DNA from 4 places in the Bradyrhizobium sp. HKCCYLS2038 genome. Region 1 is predicted to be linked to each of the others. Evidence: predicted binding sites of a transcription regulator. Region 1 holds the regulator's gene; each other region holds the start of a gene.
What was found. The regulator LexA, encoded in region 1, represses DNA repair genes until DNA is damaged. The targets are predictions, from matches to a motif close to TGTTCNNNNTGTGTTCNG.
Positions count from the first base shown of each region.

Region 2: the regulator LexA is predicted to act here: its motif matches at 2,766-2,783, upstream of ACQR1I_RS01470 (DNA recombination protein RmuC).
Region 3: the regulator LexA is predicted to act here: its motif matches at 976-993, upstream of ACQR1I_RS26160 (ribonuclease T2 family protein).
Region 4: the regulator LexA is predicted to act here: its motif matches at 3,469-3,486, upstream of ACQR1I_RS16480 (DNA-processing protein DprA).

Region 1 is NZ_JBNPTM010000009.1:26,906-31,568, forward strand. Features, by position in the region: gene ACQR1I_RS30540 (ATP-binding protein) at 1-176, opposite strand, end outside; gene ACQR1I_RS30545 (molybdopterin molybdotransferase MoeA) at 468-1,679, shown strand; gene lexA (transcriptional repressor LexA) at 1,869-2,567, shown strand; gene ACQR1I_RS30555 (hypothetical protein) at 2,877-3,317, shown strand; gene ACQR1I_RS30560 (hypothetical protein) at 3,396-3,653, shown strand; gene ACQR1I_RS30565 (ComEC/Rec2 family competence protein) at 3,608-4,663, opposite strand, start outside.
Region 2 is NZ_JBNPTM010000001.1:331,655-336,317, reverse strand. Features, by position in the region: gene ACQR1I_RS01490 (RidA family protein) at 1-185, shown strand, start outside; gene truA (tRNA pseudouridine(38-40) synthase TruA) at 186-923, opposite strand; gene fmt (methionyl-tRNA formyltransferase) at 1,041-1,976, opposite strand; gene def (peptide deformylase) at 2,117-2,644, opposite strand; gene ACQR1I_RS01470 (DNA recombination protein RmuC) at 2,814-4,046, shown strand; gene ACQR1I_RS01465 (AmpG family muropeptide MFS transporter) at 4,090-4,663, shown strand, end outside.
Region 3 is NZ_JBNPTM010000006.1:211,776-216,438, forward strand. Features, by position in the region: gene ACQR1I_RS26150 (hypothetical protein) at 1-280, opposite strand, end outside; gene ACQR1I_RS26155 (hypothetical protein) at 449-913, shown strand; gene ACQR1I_RS26160 (ribonuclease T2 family protein) at 1,034-1,723, shown strand; gene ACQR1I_RS26165 (23S rRNA (adenine(2030)-N(6))-methyltransferase RlmJ) at 1,801-2,661, shown strand; gene ACQR1I_RS26170 (cold-shock protein) at 2,914-3,129, shown strand; gene ACQR1I_RS26175 (outer membrane protein) at 3,414-4,049, opposite strand; gene uvrC (excinuclease ABC subunit UvrC) at 4,304-4,663, shown strand, end outside.
Region 4 is NZ_JBNPTM010000003.1:585,817-590,479, reverse strand. Features, by position in the region: gene ACQR1I_RS16505 (glycoside hydrolase family 108 protein) at 1-42, shown strand, start outside; gene ACQR1I_RS16500 (hypothetical protein) at 42-485, shown strand; gene ACQR1I_RS16495 (hypothetical protein) at 713-988, shown strand; gene ACQR1I_RS16490 (DUF4145 domain-containing protein) at 1,031-1,717, opposite strand; gene ACQR1I_RS16485 (hypothetical protein) at 1,799-2,455, opposite strand; gene ACQR1I_RS16480 (DNA-processing protein DprA) at 2,427-3,347, opposite strand; gene ACQR1I_RS16475 (isoaspartyl peptidase/L-asparaginase family protein) at 4,259-4,663, opposite strand, start outside.

The DNA.
Region 1 (4,663 bases):
CTCGTGAGATTGACGGTGTCCTTCTTTCCATCGGTGAAGATCGCCTCGCGCAGCCTCAGCGCGCGCGAGACCTCCACGGCCACGAAGGCGGCACAGGCGAGCGCGATCAGCGCGGCGATCAAGAGAGGGGTGGTTGACCAGCTGCGTCTTGCAGCGTGATATTCCGCGCGAGGCATTCCGTTTGAGTTCCACCATCGGAGTTGGGCTCGGGCAGAGATTCGCGGAGAATCGTTCTCAAACACTGAACTACAACCCGAGGCAGCAGGCCGGCCCGCTTGCGACGGGCAGCAAATTCGGCTTCTTGCGCGCCGAAATCGGCTGAAACCGGCTGGTGCCGGACCCTACCGTAGCACTACGGTCGCGATGCACCGGGCGCGCGGGCAATTGGAACCGACGCTGGCGCCGCGCTTGGCCACGACAGCGCCATTGGCTAGAACGCCCCCACGATCGCTTTCAAAGGAACTCCAATGGCCTTGATGCCGGTATCCGATGCGTTGTCCGCGGTGCTCGCAGGCGCCGAGCCGCTGGCCGAGGAGCAGGTCGCGCTGGACGATGCCTTTCACCGCATCCTGGCGCGCGATCTGGCAGCGCTGCGGACTCAGCCGCCCGAGGCGATGTCGGCGATGGACGGTTACGCGGTGCGCGCTGTCGATGCGGACAAGCCGCAGGCACGGCTGAAGGTCATCGGCGAGGTCGCGGCGGGTCGGCCGTTCGACCGCGTGGTGGGACCCGGCGAGGCCGCTCGCATCTTCACCGGCGGCGTCGTGCCTGATGGCGCCGACGCCGTCGTCATCCAGGAGGACACGATTGCGGGCGACGGCCACGTCGTGATCACCGAGGCCGCGATCAAGGGCCGGCACATCCGGCCCGCCGGCGTCGACTTTCATCAGGGCATGGTGCTGCTGAACGCCGGACGCCGGCTCAGCGATCGCGACCTGTCGCTCGCCGCCAGCATGAACCATCCTACGCTGCCGGTGCGGCGGCGGCCGACGGTGGCGCTGCTCGCCACCGGTGACGAGCTGGTGATGCCGGGCTCCGAGCCCGGCCCGGGCCAGATCGTCTACTCCAACGGCTACGCGCTGCGCGCGATGGTGCGCGCCGAAGGCGCTGCAGCGGTCGATCTCGGCATCGCGGCGGATACGCTCGAAGCCACCGTGGCCGGCATTCGCCGGGCGCGCGAATCGGGCGCGGACATCCTGATCACGACAGGTGGCGCCTCGGTAGGTGATCACGACCTGGTCAAGCAGGCGCTGGAGGCCGAGGGCGTCGAGATGGCGTTCTGGAAGATCGCGATGCGGCCGGGCAAGCCGATGATGCATGGCCGGCTCGGCGGCGTCAGGGTGATCGGCCTGCCCGGCAATCCGGTGTCGTCCTATGTCTGCGCCATCCTGTTCCTGGTGCCGCTGATTCGGCGCCTGCTCGGCCGCGACGAGGCGCAGCTGCCGCGCGAGACCGCCCTGCTCGGCCGCGAGCTCGGCGCCAATGATTCGCGCGAGGACTATCTGCGGGCCCGGCTGGACGAGCGTGCCGACGGCACGCTGGTGGCGACCCCGGTGACGCAGCAGGATTCGTCGCTGCTCGGGAATCTCGCGCTGTCGCAGGCGCTGGTGATCCGCCCGGCCTTCGCGCAGAAGGCGCCTGCCGGCAGCCCCTGCGAGATCCTGCGCCTGCCGAATTGAGCTTTTCTCACCGGCAAGCCCGCGCCGTTCATCATATTTTTAGGATTGCGGAACACACATCGAACATATAGTGTCCGTTCATGATTTGTTTTTAGTATGTTGCGGGCGACGCGAATACGAACGTTCACTTCCGGCTCAGGGACGCAGGGCACGGGACTTGGACGACAACAAACTGGGGACCAGGCCGAGATGCTGACGCGCAAACAGTACGAACTCCTGCGGTTCATCAACGAACGGCTCAAGGAAGCGGGCGTGCCGCCCTCGTTCGACGAGATGAAGGACGCGCTCGATCTGCGCTCGAAGTCGGGCATTCACCGCCTGATCACGGCGCTGGAGGAGCGCGGCTTCATCCGCCGGCTGCCCAACCGTGCCCGCGCCATCGAGGTGATCAAGCTGCCCGAGCTGTCGCAGGCGGCCAGCAACCGCCGTGGCTTCACGCCCTCGGTCATCGAGGGCAATCTCGGCAAGGTTCGCACCTCGACGCCGGCGCTCGATGACGGCGAGCGCCCGGTCGCCGTGCCGGTGATGGGCCGCATCGCCGCCGGTACGCCGATCGAGGCGCTGCAGACCCGCAGCCATACCATCAGCGTGCCCGCCGACATGCTCGGCAATGGCGACCATTATGCGCTGGAGGTGCGCGGCGACTCGATGGTCGATGCCGGCATCCTCGACGGGGACATGGCGCTGATCCAGCGCAACGAGACCGCCGACACCGGCGACATCGTGGTGGCGCTGATCGACGACGAGGAAGCGACGTTGAAGCGCTTCCGCCGCCGCGGCGCATCGATCGCGCTGGAGCCGGCCAACACCGCCTACGAGGTCCGCATCCTGCCGCCGAACCGCGTCAAGATCCAGGGCAAGCTGGTCGGCCTGTATCGCAAGTACTGAGCACGCGACGTCGCTTGCTGGATATGCACGATCGATCGGTGGCGGGGTGCTGTGATCTTCGCCACCGAACGACGTGAGACGCAAAGAAAAGAAGCAAGACGCGAAATCGAGTCGCGCGCGAATGCATGTCATGATGTGCAGCGCGGTATCCTCAAACGCTTGTGATCGCGGCCACCCGCATGCCGTGCAGATCAGCGCAGAATTGCCGCGAAGCGCGCGCTAACATCTCCTCGATGTCCACTCTGATAGAGGCCTGCGCCTGTCCGGGGGGAAGCGTGGGTCGGCTATCTCTCAGCGAGGAGCGATCCGATGTGTGACTACAGCCTCCATGCCGTTGCGTCCCGTCCCGCCAAGGTCGGCGAGACGCTGATCTCGACGACGTTCCGCGGCACCGCGACCCGCGGCTTCGCCAGCGAAAGCGAGCCGACCGTCGCGGTCTGCATGCTGCCCGGCACCGAGCTCGCCTTCGCCGAGGACGTCCGCTACGACAGCCGCTGGCTCTGGACCCGGACAATCCGCGAGCGCGTCGCCAAGTTCAACAGCATCGAAAAGCACATTCCCGATCGCCACCACGACGCCGTCGAGTTCGCCGATGGCCGCCACGTGCTCGTGACGCAGCTCTGCGAAGGCCAGCGCGTCACGGTGCTGCAGCTGCCCGTCACCAAGCAGCCGACCGAGCGCGGCCCCGGCATGGCGAACGATACGCCGACACCGCAGACGACCCCGATCCGCCGCATCAGCATCACCTGAGCTGAACGCGCGGAGCTTACACTCTGGCGACAGGAACGGTGTCCCTCGACCGGCGTTGTGGCCGCCGGGGGTATCACCGTGGTCAACAAGATCGATTGGAACCAGGCTGGCCGGATCATCGAACCCGGCCGCTATATGCTGGCGTTCGGGTGGTTGACGGTCACGGCTGACGACGTTGCGATCTGGCGGCGCGATCCCGGGGCGTCGTTCACGCTCGTCGAGGTCTCCTCGCTGTTCGACGGGCTTGACGGCGCCGAGTATCATCTCGGCACGTTCGAACTATCGGGGCCTCAATCTTCGACGCCCTGCTCGGTCTCCGGCGGCGTCGCGTCCTGACTGCGCGGCGGCGCGCGCGGCGTCAGCGTCGGCTCGAAATCACCGGCGTCGGCTGGCGCCGGCCACCAGGGGCGGTCGGTGCCATCGGCGCGCGCCGGCGTGACGTCGAAGCGCGTGCCCCGGCGCACCAGCATCAGCGCGCCCTGCTGGCGCCGGCGATGGCGATCGATGACAGCCGCGGCACAGTTCGACGGCGCGGCGCGCGCCGCCACCACCAGCGCCGCACGCGCGCAATCATCAGACAGCGCATCGGCGCGCAGCGCCATGGCGACGAAGCGGCCGTCGGCCATCGCCACCACGCAGCCTGCCTCGTCGCAGGACACGCCGTCGCCGAGCGCAGCATCGGCCGGCAGGCGCGCATCGGCATCGGCGGCCAGCCACTCCCGCGTGACGAACACGTCCTTGCCGGTGCGCATCACGTGCAGCCGCCCGTCGCCGCCGCGCACGGCGACCGCGCGGCCATCCCCGGAGACGAGAATGTCGGGCTGCGGCGTCGCGACGGCCCACGCAGTGGCCGCAGCGAGCGCGACGGCGCCGGACCAGCGCAGCGGCGTCCGCAGCAGGCCGATCAGGACCAGCCCGAGGCTGGCCACGATCAGCGGGCCGATGCCGAACGCGGTGATGCGTCCGACCGCGCCGGGCAGCGCCGCCACCCAGCGCGTCACCGCGATCATCCAGTCGATGCCCCAACCCATCAGCGACCACAACGGACCATCCAGGCCGAACGGCGCCGCCAGCAGCCCGAGCAGGCCCGCAGGCATCACCAGCGCGGAGACCACCGGCATCGCCGCGAGATTGGCCAAGACGCCATAGGGCGTGACGCGATGGAAATGGAACGCGGCATAGGGCGTGGTGGCGAGGCCCGCGATCAGCGACGCCAGGAGCAGCATGACGAGCTCGCGCCCGCCCCACAGCGCGATGCGCTGGGTGGCCGACGAGTCCGGCGTCGCGAACAGCCGGGGCATGCCGAACTGCACCAGCGCGACGAGGCCGAGCGTCGCCGCGAACGA
Region 2 (4,663 bases), on a different contig from region 1:
CGGATATGACGCTCGGCAACATCGTCAAGGTCACCACGTATCTCTCGGATCGGAAGTACAGCGTCGAAAACCGCGACGTTCGCAACGAAGTCCTGGGCGACCTGGCGCCTGCATTGACGGTGATCATTGCTGAAATCTTTGACAGCGCCTGGCTACTCGAAATCGAAGCAGTCGCCGCCGCCTGATCAGTAGTCGACCTTCACGAGATACAGCCCTTCGGGCGGCGCGACGACGCCGCAGGCGGCGCGGCTGCGCGCGGCGAGCGCTGCCGCCAGATCATCGGCGCTCCAGCGGCCCTGCCCGACCCACACCAGCGAGCCGACCATCGAGCGGACCTGGCTGTGGAGGTAGGAGCGCGCCGAGGTGACGACGGTGATGGCATCGCCGTCCCTGACGACGTCGAGCTGATCGAGCGTCTTCTCCGGTGATTTTGCCTGGCACTCGGTGTCACGGAACGTGGTGAAGTCGTGCTTGCCGATCAGACGTTGCGCAGCGACGTGCATCGCATCCGAATCGAGTCGCTGCGGCACGCGCCAGACGCGGCCGACCTCCAGCGCGAGATTCGAGCGGCGATTGACGATGCGATAGCGGTAGTGCCGCTTGCGGGCGGAGAAGCGAGCCTCGAATGTCTCCGGCACGATCTCCGCGTCGAGCACGGCGACCGGGTTGGGGCGCAGATGCGCGTTGAGCGCATCGCGCAGCTTGTCGGGGCGAAACGCCTTCTCGATGTCGCAATGCGCGACCTGCCCGGTGGCATGGACGCCGGCATCGGTGCGGCCGGAGCCGTGCACGCGGGTCGGCACGCCGCAGGTCGCCTGCACCGCCGCCTCCAGGGCGCCCTGCACCGACGGCAGCGTCTCCTGCAGCTGCCAGCCACAGAACGGGGTGCCGTCATATTCGATGGTGAGCTTGTAGCGGGGCATCGCCTCGATCACGTCTGGGCCGTCATTGCCGGGCTTGACCCGGCAATCCATCCATGGGCGAAGCTTGTTCGCGAGATGGATGCGCGGGTCAAGCCCGCGCATGACGGGCTGAAATGGTCAGCCGAAGCGCAGGCCCGGCGCGACAGCCGTGCCGCGCAGAAAATCCGCGGCCTTCATCGGGCCCTTGCCCGCGCGCTGCAGCTCGGTGATGTGGATGGCGCCGTCGGCGCAGGCGATGGTGAGCTGCTCGTCAAGCACGGTGCCCGGCTCGCCCGCGCCACTGGCGAGCGCGCAGCGCAGGATCTTCAGCCGCACGGCCTCGCCATCGAGCACGATCTCGCTCCAGGCGCCGGGGAACGGCGACAGGCCGTGGATGTGGCGCAGCACGGCATGCGCCGGCCTGCTCCAGTCGATCCGCGCCTCGGCCTTCTCGATCTTGGCGGCGTAGGTGACGCCGTCCTCGGCCTGCTTCGTCAGCGTCAGCCCGCCGCGCTCCAGCGCAGCCATCGCGCGCACCATCAGGTCGGCGCCGATCCGCGACAGGCGATCATGCAGATCGGAGGCCGTCATGGCGTCGGTGATACCAAGGCGCTCGGCCATCGCGACGTCGCCGGTGTCGAGACCGACATCCATCTTCATCACCATGACGCCGGACTCGGCATCACCCGCCATGATGGCGCGATTGATCGGCGCGGCGCCACGCCAGCGCGGCAGCAGCGAGGCGTGAAGATTGTAGCAGCCGAGCCTGGGCGCATCGAGGATCGCCTGCGGCAGGATCATGCCGTAGGCGACGACGACGGCGGCATCGGCGTCATGGGCGCGGAACTCGGCCAGCGCTTCCTCGGTTTTCAGCGTCTTCGGCGTGAGCACGGGGATGCCGAGCCGGCGCGCCTCGGTCTCGATCGGGGTCGGCACCAGCGCGAGGCCACGGCGGCCGCCGGGCTTCGGCGCGCGGGTGTAGACGGCCACGATCTCGTGGCCATGGCCGGCGAGCTCGAGCAGGGTCGGCACGGCGAAGTCCGGCGTGCCCATGAAGATCAGGCGAAGCGGCATCTGGTGGAAGATCCTGCATAGCCGATCCTCCGCGTCATGGCCGGGCTTGTCCCGGTCATCCACGTCGCAAAGCCAACGCGAGAGGCAAGACGTGGATGCCCGGGTCAGGCCCGGGCATGACGGAGGAAAGAGTTCGTCGATTAGTCGCCCGCGCGCTTGGCGGCCTTGGTGAACTTCTTCATTACGCGGTCGCGCTTGAGCTTCGACAGATAGTCGATGAACAGCACGCCGTTGAGATGGTCGATCTCGTGCTGGATGCAGGTGGCGTAGAGGCCCTCGGCATCCTCCTCGCGGACCACGCCGTCGATATCGGTGAAGCGGACGCGGACGCGCGCCGGTCGCTCGACCTCCTCGTAATATTCGGGAATCGACAGGCAGCCTTCCTCGTAGACCGATAGCTCGTCCGACTTGGCGACGATCTCCGGATTGATGAAGACCCGCGGCTCGCGCTTGGTCTCGCCGCCGGAATCCGGCTTCGCCAGATCCATGGTGATCAGGCGCAAGGGCTGCGCAACCTGGATCGCCGCGAGCCCGATGCCGGGCGCGTCGTACATGGTCTGGAACATGTCGTCGACCAGCTGCCGGATCTCCGGCGTGACCTTCTCGACAGGCCTGGAGACCAGCCGCAGCTGCCGATCCGGCAGGATGATGATTTCTTTTAGGGACATGGCGCGCGATTTAAGCCGCGGAACTGACCGGGTCAATCTAATGGCGTGCGGTTAAGACATCGCTAACCATGAATTTCAACGATCCGTTAACCATGCTTCTTAACCCGGCCTTAACCATAAATGTTCTCTCTTCGTTCGCGAGCTTGCGCGAATCGGATAGACGGGGGTGATGACCGCCAGCCAGAGCCTCAATCCTGTCGTCGTCATGATCGGCGATCTGCCGATCCGGGCCAGCGATGCGCTGATCGGATTCGGCGTGCTGGTGCTGCTGCTGCTCGTGATGATCGTGGCGGCGGTCGCCCGCTCCAGCCGGCGCGGCACCGAGCTTGCCGCCCAGCAGGCGATGCGGGCCGACGAGCTCGAACAACGGTTCGGCGACATGATCCGCGTCCAGAGCGAGGCCTCCGGCCGGGTCGACGCGATGGCACAGCTGCTGGCCGGGCGCCAGGTCGACCTGGCCCGCAGCGTCAACGAGCGGCTCGATGCGGTCACTCACCGCGTCGGCCAGTCGATGGAGCAAAGCACGCGCCACACCATGGATTCGCTGCGCGTGCTGCACGAGCGACTCGGCATCATCGACAATGCGCACCGTGATCTGAGCGAGCTCACCACGCAGGTGACGACCCTGCGCGACGTGCTTGCCAACAAGCAGTCGCGCGGCGCGTTCGGACAGGCGCGGATGGAGGCGATCGTGCAGGACGGGCTGCCGAAGGGCAGTTTCGCATTCCAGTACACGCTCGCCAGCGGCAAGCGGCCGGACTGCGTCGTGTTCCTGCCCGACACCAGGCCGCTGTGCATCGACGCCAAGTTTCCGCTGGAGGCGGTCACCGCGCTGCATGACGCCGAGACCGAGGAGGAGAAGCGCGCCGCTGCGCAGCGCCTGCGCACCGACGTGCTGCGCCACGTCAACGACATCGCCGAGAAATATCTGGTCGTCGGCGAGACTCAGGATACGGCCCTGATGTTCGTGCCGTCGGAATCGGTCTATGCCGAAATCCACGATGGCTTCGACGACGTCATCCAGAAGGCCTATCGCGCCCGTGTCGTGCTCGTGTCGCCGTCGCTCCTGATGCTTGCCATCCAGGTCATGCAGCAGATCATGAAGGACGCGCGCATCCGCGACGCTGCCGACCAGATCCGCAACGAGGTGATCCATCTCGGCGACGATCTCGGCCGCCTGCGCGAGCGTGTGCTGAAGCTGCAGAAACATTTCGGCGACGTCGGCGAGGACATCCGCCAGATCCTCATCTCCGCCGACAAAATCGAAAAGCGCGCCGCGCGCATCGAGGAGCTGGATTTCAGCAGGCAGGACACGCCGGTCGACTCGCCGCGGATTGCGCCAGCTGGCGGCACGACTCCGGATCTATTTCCGCTGGCGGGCGGGATGCAGGCGGGGGAGTGAGGGTGGCGTCGCGACAGCCGCCCAAATCTGCTACCACCCGGTCATGACCGCACCCGACGCGACATCCGACCTCGTAGCGAGCGCTGCAGAGCCTGGGCCCAAGCCCGCCCCGACCTGGCGCGAGAGCATGGCCGTGTACCTGCAGCCACGCGTGTTGATCGTGCTGTTCCTCGGCTTCTCCTCGGGCCTGCCGCTGGCGCTGTCCGGCTCGACCTTGCAGATCTGGATGCGCGAGCTCGGCGTCGATCTCGGCACCATTGGGCTGTTTGCGCTGGTCGGCACGCCCTACACCTTGAAGTTCCTGTGGGCGCCACTGGTCGACGCGCTGCATGTCCCGCTGCTCACGCGCGCGTTCGGACGGCGCCGCGGCTGGCTGGTGTTCGCACAGCTGCTGCTGATCGCCGCAATCCTGCTGCTGGCGTCGACCGACCCGGCGCATGCGCCGTTCATGGTGGCGTTGGCCGCGCTGCTGGTCGCCGCGACGTCGTCGACCCAGGACATCGTGGTCGATGCCTTCCGCGTCGAGAGCCTGCCGGAGAGCGAGCAGGCTGCTGGCATGGCGTCCTATGTCGCGGCCTACCGCATCGGCATGCTGGTCTCGACGGCCGGCGCGCTCG
Region 3 (4,663 bases), on a different contig from region 1:
AGGAGAACGACACGTAGCCGCCATAGCGCGCATCGACGGCGCGGAATTTCGCGACCTTGCCGTAGGAGGCGCAGTGGTCGACCGCCATCTGGCGCGCGTCCGCCGTCTGGGCCAGCGGATAGGCGATGATGCCGCCGGTGTCGTTGCCCTTGAACGCCGGCACCCAGTCGGCCCGGGCCGGCGCGGCGGCCATCACCGCCAAAGCGGCCGTTAAGCCGGCCATCACACCAGCCATCTTCACGAATCGGGTGTTCGCGATCCCGACCTTCAGCATCCGCATTGGAGTCTCCTTAGCGCTGGCGCCATCCTAAAGGTCCTGTCCCGTCAAGAAAAGAACACCGGCCCCGGGTTAACAGGACTAATCGTGGAGTGTTGCCGCGTTGCACTTGACCTCCTGTGGCCGCCGCGGCACGGTCCATGTTCCCGGATCAGACCTTGCGGACGGCCCATGCGCGACTTCAGCACCCCTATCAAGACGCTCGGCGCTGCTTGCGGCGCGCTGCTCGCGGCTCTCGTCGCCACTGCGCCGGCCCACGCCGCCAACCCGCTGGAAATGAACTTCTGGCTGTCGGGTCCGAAATATGAGGGCCGCGTCGCGCCCTGCGAGGCGGCCGTCCCGACCATCGTGTCGCGCTTCCAGGAGAAGGAGAGCACCTTCTGGAATTCGTCGCTGACGATCACCGGCATCGCCAATGTCCGCGAGATCGCCTTCCGGCCCTGGCAGTCCGACAACATCCCGCGCCGCTACTGCACCGGCAGCGTCATGGTCAGCGACGGCAAGGTCCGCACCGTCAACTACTCCATCATCGAGGATGGCGGCTTCGCCGGCTACGATCAGGGTGTCGAGTTCTGCGTGGTCGGGCTCGACCGCAACTGGGCCTTCAATCCGGCGTGCCGCGCCGCCAAGCCCTGATTCGGCCGTCACACGGCGAATTTCTGAGCTTCGGTTATCGGCTGCCTCCGGGCAGCCGTTTTTGTTCTTGTAATGTTCCGGCCGACTGCTAAGTTCCTGGTATTGTCCGGGGAGTTTGCCATGTTCGATTGCCTGCGCCGACCTGCCGCCATTGTCACCGCGATCGCCGGTTTCGCCCTGCTGCTGTGCGCGCCCGCGGGAGCGCAGGACCGCCGCCAGAACGCGCCGGGCGCGTTCGACTTCTACGTCCTGTCACTGTCCTGGTCGCCGTCCTTCTGCGCCGAGGCCGAGGAGCGCGGTGGCCGCGGCCGTGGCTCGCAGCAGTGCAGCGGCCGACCCTACTCTTTCGTCGTGCATGGGCTGTGGCCGCAATATGAAAACGGCTATCCCGAATATTGCGAGCAGCCGTCGCCGCGCCTGCCGCGCAACATCATGACCTCGATGCTCGACCTGATGCCGGCGCCGGGGCTGATCTACAACGAGTGGGACAAGCACGGCACCTGCTCGGGCCTGTCGGCAAAGGCCTATTTCGAGGCCATCCGCAAGGCCCGCGCCGTGGTCAAGATTCCTCCGGAGTTCTTCGATCCGTCGCAGGCCAAGACCGCGTCGCCGACCGCCATCGAGGAGGCCTTCATCAAGGTCAACCCCAAGCTGACGACATCGGCCATCGCCGTCACCTGCAACCGCACCCGGCTGAGCGAGGTGCGGATCTGCCTGTCGAAGGACCTCGAGTTCCGCAGCTGCGACGAGGTCGATCGCCAGGCCTGCCGGCGTGACGAGATCAACATGCCGCCGGTGCGCGGCGGCTAGCGCCTCGGGCCGGCGGGCCCGCGCGCGACCGCACGAATGGGTACCCTTTTGTCGCGGAACGGCGTAACCCCTGCGGCATGAACTACCGACACGCCTTTCACGCCGGCGGCTTCGCCGACGTCATCAAGCACATCGTGCTGACGCGCATCCTGGTCTACCTGCAGGACAAGCCGGCGGCGTTTCGCGTCATCGATACGCATGCCGGCGCCGGGCTGTACGATCTGACCGGCGACGAGGCGACCCGCAGCGGCGAGTTTCTCACCGGCATCGCGCGGCTGCTGCAGGCGCGGCTGTCGGACCAGGCCTACGCCCTGGTCGCGCCCTATCTCGACATCGTCCGGTCGTTCAACCCGACCCCCGAGCTGATCGCCTATCCCGGCTCGCCCCTGATCGCGCGGGCGCTGCTGCGGCCGCAGGATCGCATGACCCTGTGCGAGCTGGCACCTGAGCCGCGCAAGCAGCTGATCGATGTGCTGCGCCGCGATGCGCAGGCCCGCGTCGTCGATCTCGACGGCTGGGTCGCCCTGCCCGCCTTCGTGCCGCCGAACGAGCGGCGGGGCGTGGTGCTGATCGATCCGGCCTTCGAGGCGAAAGACGAGTTCGAGCGGCTCGCCGACCGGTTCGCTGCCGCTTATGCGAAGTGGCCGACCGGTATCTACGTGCTCTGGTATCCGGCCAAGAGCCGCCGTGCGACCGAGGATCTGACCGATCGCGTCGCGCATCTCGCCGCTGCAGCGAAGCCGCCGGGCAAGGTGTTGCGGGTCGAATTCAGCGTCGCACCGCAGATCGAAGGCGAGGCGCTGACCTCGACCGGGCTCTTGATCGTCAACCCGCCATGGACATTGCATGATGAGCTCAAGCTCATCCTGCAGGAACTGCAGCGGCCGCTCGGTCAGGGCGGCACTGCACGCTTCAGGCTGGACATCCCCAAAGCTTGAAGCGGGCGCGCATCGAAAAGCCGTAGTCAATCGGCGCGGAACCGTATTATTGTGTCTGACTGTAAGACTGGCTTTACGTTCCGCTTCCGCGAATGGTTGCGGCGGGGTGATCAAGGCCTAACAAGATCCGACGATCCGGCGTGGCGAGCGCTGGGCGTTAAGGTGGCCAACGCTTTCCGATTGAAGTGATGACCGGTCGGACGCTGCGCAGGGCGCGCAGTGGAGGAAGCATTGCGGGGGAGGAGTTTCCCGATGGCCATGACTGGGACAGTCAAGTTCTTCAATGGTGAGCGCGGCTACGGCTTCATCAAGCCGGACGACGGTGGACGCGACGTGTTCGTGCACATCACGGCGGTGGAGCGCGCGGGCTTGAAGGATCTGACCGAGGGACAGCGTATCAGCTTCGAGGTCGAGCCGGACAAGAAGGGCAAAGGCCCGAAGGCGGTGAACCTGGTCCTGTCGTCGTAGCGCGAGCCCGCGGAGGGCACGCGCCAGCGTGACCTGCTCCAGCGGGCGCCGCAACGTCATTCACAGATTGGTTTGGAAGCTGCCGACAGCGCAGTCGGCTCGCGTGCTCAGCCTTGGCTGATCAGCACGCGCGGCCTGCGCATGATGACGCACGCCTCCTGGTCAGCTTGCAACGTCAGCTTGTCAGGTCGGGTCGCTCGACTCGTCACGACAAAAAAATTCCGGCCGCGTGAGCGGCCGGAAGGTCGTCGTTCGACGTTTCTTCTTCCTAATTTTTGTTGCTATCAGAAGTGGAAGTTGATGCCTGCACGGATCAATCCAGACCGATAGTCGTTCTTCGCCCCCGTGATCACGAAATTGCTGCTGTCGAGATCGACATAGAGATACTCGATCTTGGCGCTCCAGTTCTGTGCCAGGCCGAACTCGGTGCCGACACCGAGCGTCCAGCCGGCCGTCGTGTGCGATTCCGACAGACCGAACGTCTCGGCGCGCAGCGAGCCGAAGGCGAGACCGCCGGTGCCGTAGAACAGAATGTTGTTGAAGGCGTAGCCGGCGCGGCCGCGCAAGGTGCCGAACCATGGGTTCGAGAACTTCCACGGCGCAAAGGTGTCGTTGGCGCCGGTGAGGTTGAAATCGCCTTCGACGCCGAACACCCACGGGCCGTTCTGCCAATTGTAGCCGGCGGTGATGCCGCCAGTGAGGCCGGACGGCTTGGTCGGGTTGTTGCCGACCGAGCCCCATTCATAGCCCAGCGTGCCGCCCAGATAAGGGCCGGCCCAGCTGTAGGCGTTGAGGGGCTGGTTCACCGTATAAGGCGCCTGGCGCCCGTAGCCGAGATCGGCGGCCTGCGCCGACCCCGATCCGAAAGCCGCTGCGCCCAAGCCCGCCGCGGCGGCAGCACCGACCAAGAACCTGTTCATCGCTCACTCCCACGCAACTCGCCGCTGCCAGCCGGACCTGCGTCGCGCGATGCCGTGCGCGGGCCGGAATGGTTACGGAACTCCGTCTTTTTTCGTGAGCATTTATCGAGAGTTTTAGGTTAAGCCGTTGTTAAGCCCGGTTAGCGATCGATTAATGTGCTTAACGAAGCGTTACCGCCCCTTGTCTGCCCTGCCCTGTGCATGGCGCCAGCGCATGCTGGCGGGACGGCGCGGCAGCGCTTAATTTGTCGGCCATGACCACCCACAGCTCCGATCCACCCAAGGCGCCAGCGCCCGCAAGCCGGCGTGGCGCCGGGGCCGACCTGCCGCCCGAGGCCATCGATACGCCTGATCTGGATCCCGCCGCTGCGGCGGACGAGGACGACGACGGCCGCCTGCCGGAGCTGACCGAGGACAGCGCGGAGACGGTCGGCGAAGGCCCGCTGGCGATCGGCCATGCCGCGATCGAGAACGCGGTGCGGCTGGCGCCGACCTCGCCCGGCGTCTACCGCATGCTCAATGCGGCGCATGACGTGCTCTATGTCGGCAAGGCCAAGAACGTCAAAAAGCGCCTGTCGTCCTATGCGCGCGCCAATGCGCCATTGCCGGCGCGC
Region 4 (4,663 bases), on a different contig from region 1:
ATCTACTCGACGTGGAAAAGCACGAAACTCAAGGCTGTCTGATGCTCTCGGCTCTGTTCTGGAAGTTTGCGGCCTCTGACTTCGCGCTGACGCTGGACCTCTCGGGGCTCCTGGCGTCGGCCGGCGTGGGCTATCTGCCGATGGTGCGGTTTCTTCCGATCGTCGGACCGTACGTCCAGGCGGCGCGCGTCGGCGCTTTGGTCCTGGCGCTCGTGGTGGCGTTCGTTTTCGGCTTTCGGGGCTCGGACGAGCGCGACGCGGTGTTGATCCTTCGCGACACGTTGGCGCTTCGCACGCGTGAACTTGACGCGGCCAAGAAGGCCGCGGAGGACGCGAAGCGGCGCGCGGATGAGATCGAGGCGGCGGCAACCTCTCAAAGGCAATCAGATGCGGATTACATCGGCTCGTTGCAGGCAAAGCCTGCTTGTGCTCTCGGCGATGACGATTTGCGCAACCTTCGCGGGGTGCGCGTCAATTCCAAGTGATCGGTCTTCGCCGATTGTGCGATTTCTCCCGCCCACGCCGGACAGGCTGATGCAGCCGGTGCCGGTCCCTGCCATCTACAAGGGCCAGGACGTGAGGGCCGCGCTGCGGCTGAGTCGAACTGCGTTGATGGAAGCAAATTCGCGCCTCTCGGCCTCGGCTGATTGGTACGAGAGCGTTCGCAAGAGCTTCGCGAACTACAAGCCTTGAGGGCCCGACCGTGACCGATATGCAGGAAGTCCGCGAAATCGTCTCCGCGGTGCTCGCGGAGCAGCAGGAGCACTCGAAGAACGTTGCAGAGGAGGCTGTTGCCGCCGTATTGCGGGCGTTCGGCCTGGAAGATGACGACCATCGTGAGTTGCGTGCCGATTTTCAGCACCTGCGCCGCTGGCGCAAGAGTGTGGAGCAGGCGCAGAGCCTGACCTTCAAAGCTGTTGTTGGCACAATTGTATCGGGGCTTGTAGCAGCGATTTGGCTTGGTGTTAAGACTACGTTGGGAAAATAGAGTCTTGCGTAAGCGTGATCGAATCTGTGCCGTCGATCGTCATCACTTGGCCGGCGGCTTTCCACTTGCCGCCAACTTCGCATTCAATGCTGCTTTTTTTGCGTTGGCGATTGCTGGTCCTACGTAGAAGTGTTGAAACATCTCTTCGATTGTCTCCAGGCACCATTCGGCCTCGTGCGGCTCGACCTCTATGATTTCGAGTGTTGCGCGGTCCTTGCTCGGGTGGGCAGCAAAATTTCCGAAGCCACGAATTGCATCAATTGTTGATCGCAATCTTAGTGGTAAAGCTTTTACAGGGTCGGTCTCGGCAAGTAACAAATCTATCTCGTGCGCTAGGTCTCTGGCCGTGTACCCGTGAGTCCGCAGCATGTGCTGCAGACATCGACGCGACAGAGCAGCTGATGCCTTGGGGCTGATTGGGAGCACATTGCAAGCTTCGACATAGTCTTGTGCAATTTCTGACGGGACTTCCTTTGGAACGGGGCCTCGATTTGCTCCGGATGGGAAAACTGTCCACCAACCGATAGGGCCCGCTACGATGGGGCCCCCTGCGTTTGATGCCGGGCGTCCGCCAAGCTCAACCGTTACCTTTCCGCAATCGGGGCCGGGGCAAACAGCTGTACGATAAAACCAAGTTACGTTGCGCGCGGCCAAGCCCGTTCCGGCGCGGAGTATGATCCCTGCTTCCCAATTGTCATGGAAATGTATTCCACAATGGGGACAAATCATCTTCCAATCCGACTCTTAAACGTCAGGGTTGATCGTAGTTTAGAAGACGCAAGTGGGTGGCGGCACAACTGAAGATTGAAGCTATTCGTCTTGGAACTCAAGGTCGAGTCCTTCAAACGGGTCTGCAAACACGCGGCGAGCGATGAAGAAGCCCACAATTGTAGCCTTTGGGAAGCGCGCGCTTATGACTTCCTTTGCTGCTCGGTAATGAGCGCCTGCCGTAATCACATCGTCCACTAGCCCAATTCGTGATGGTGCCGGCGAGGTTAGCTTCTCATCGATGGCATAAGACGCCTTTATCTCTTCTACCGTAGGACGTTGGTCGGTTTCATGAGCCGCTCGAAGACTCTTAGTTTGGTAGAGCAGTTCTCTAACATCGACTTTCACGCTAGACTTAATCGATCGACAAATCAGAGCGATCCGATCATCATAATCTGGATCGCTACGCACTCTCGATGGAGGGATTGGCACAAGTACTGCACCATCGAGCCAAGCAGGATTTATAGCTGGCCCGAGTACCGAAGCGCATTTGGCGATTGCGCGCCCCTTGTACTGGTACCCAGCGGCTTTTTTCTGCGACGGCTTCTTTTTAAGATTCGAAATTAGGGAATTCGTCTCGCTGAAAGCGTAGTTTCGACCGGACGTATACTCCCAAAGATAGAAGCAAACGTCCTCGGACGTTAGGTGATGATGATCTGCTCGATTTTGATCATCGATTTTGCTGAGCTTTATCGTCACCCAATGCCTGCCATATATCGTCAGCGCTCCTCACTCGGATCGCCCCCTTAGCCTCATAGGTCGCTGGCCAAGTCAGGTCTTGCCGGTTGAAGCAAGAATCCAGAATAAACAACTTCCGCCCTTGTTGAATGGCTGCGCGCGCCTGTGTCAGCGTTCCGCTAGTATCGCCAGCCTCCACAATGATAGTCGCTTCGGTCAGAGCACTCATGGTCACGTTGCGCTCTGGGAAGAACAGCTTGTTCTGCGGCACAGCCTGCTTGGCATATCGCAGGATTGGCACCTGAGAAATGAGCAAGAAGTCCTTTGCTATGCGGGTTTGGAGCTCGGCATTCTCCTTAGGATATGTAATGCCCAACGGCGTCCCGATGACCGCAATCGTTTGTCCGCCGGCATCAAGCGCGGCCGTATGGGCGGCCCTGTCGATTCCCGCGGCCAAGCCCGAAACCACCGTGAAGCCACGTCCTACCAATTCGCGGGCGATGCGCTGCGCCCGCTTTAACCCGTCTTCGGAAGCCTTACGGCTTCCGACAACGGCCACGCTGCGCGTTTCGGAGAGCTCCCAAGCCCCTTGAAAGTACAGCAGCTCGACCGGATACCGCGCGTCCCGCAGCTTCACCGGATAATCGCCGGCATGGTTGATTCTCACGCCAAACCGAGAAACGCCACGCGATTTCAGAACAGTGAAGATCTCTTGGGCACGTGCAAGCGCTATCGCTCTCGGCACAAAATCAGACGGAAGTGCCGTCGGATCTCGAGCAAAGCGCTCGGCAATTGTCTTAAAAGTAGCGCCGCTCTGCAGCCACAGCTCTTCGTAAGCGCCGAGTTCCAGCGCAGGAGAGATTGGTGAAAGCGCAGGCGCGTCATCGCGTGCAGCAAAAAGAGCTTGGTTCATTTTCTAACCCCTGCGAGATCATCCTACGCCGATTCCCGATTAACAAATCAGGCTGTTGACACTTCGGCTGGGACAAAGATTTTTCGGGGCCGGTGTGTTCCATTCCCCACGCAATCCATCGTGTTTTCTGTATGTTCTCATGTCGAATTAGCCATTTGACGGATCACCCCGCTCTTTCCTGGCTAGGCGCTTGGCGGCCGCGAGGGCATCAGCACTGGTCAACAGATTCGGTTGAAGCCGCCGGCCTGGTAAATCATCCCAGTAGAAGTAAACGCTCGGTCTGCCGTCCGAATAGCGCACTTCGAAGCTCCCGCATCTCGGGATGGTTTCGTGCTTGATCAGAGGCACTGTCACTGCACTTCCCAAAGCCGGTATCTGTCAACCATCGCTAGGCTCCAGCCCACAGGTCGAAGCGCCCGTCTACGGACGACCACCATAGATATAGAACGAAACAAGAACAAGCCCGAGTTCTAGCCTGTGGGGCTGGGGCCTTTGCTGTGGCCGCGGTTGCCACTTTCTGCGGAAAACCATTGCAGTAGCGTCGCGGATCTGTATCAAAGTGTCCCAGAAAACCAAGCAAATACAATGAATTGCCTGCGTCTGGGGGACTAGGGGTCGTGGGTTCGAATCCCGCCGCTCCGACCATTTCATCCTTTTGACCTTTTGATTCAAAGGGACACTTGCACCTTCGCTGTTTCAGCGGAGCGGCGAAGAGGCGCGTAAACGCCAGCGGAAATCTTCTGATCGTCACAGCAAGCTGGCGGCTGTGCTCACCCTGCGCGCGGCTAGTGCCGCGCGCCTTGCTCAGCAACCACCATCGAGTAACCACCGCCGGTCGCGCGTGGTCCGCGGGCAACGCGGCGCGCCGTCGACTTGGAAGTCACCCAATGGACCGTGGCGGTGGGGCAAGATCAGTCGCCGTAGATCGCCGTGTGCATCTGGCCGTCCGGAGCGGTCCAGGCGCGATACATGCCGCTGCAGTTGAAGGGCAGGGCGACGTTGCCGTGCGCATCAACGGCCACGAGGCCGCCCGAGCCGCCCAACGGGGCGATCTCGGTGATGACGGCGTGCGCCGCTGCCGCGAGGGACTGCCCGGCGAGTCGCATCCGCGCATCGATCTCGTGCGCGACCGCATGGCGGATGAAGACCTCGCCATGGCCGGTCGCCGAGATCGCGCAGGTGCGGTCATCGGCCCAGGTGCCGGCGCCGAAGATCGGGCTATCGCCGACCCGGCCGGGCTGCTTGGCGGTCATGCCGCCGGTCGAGGTCGCCGCGGCGAGATGGCCGTGGACGTCGCGCGCCACGGCGCCGACCGT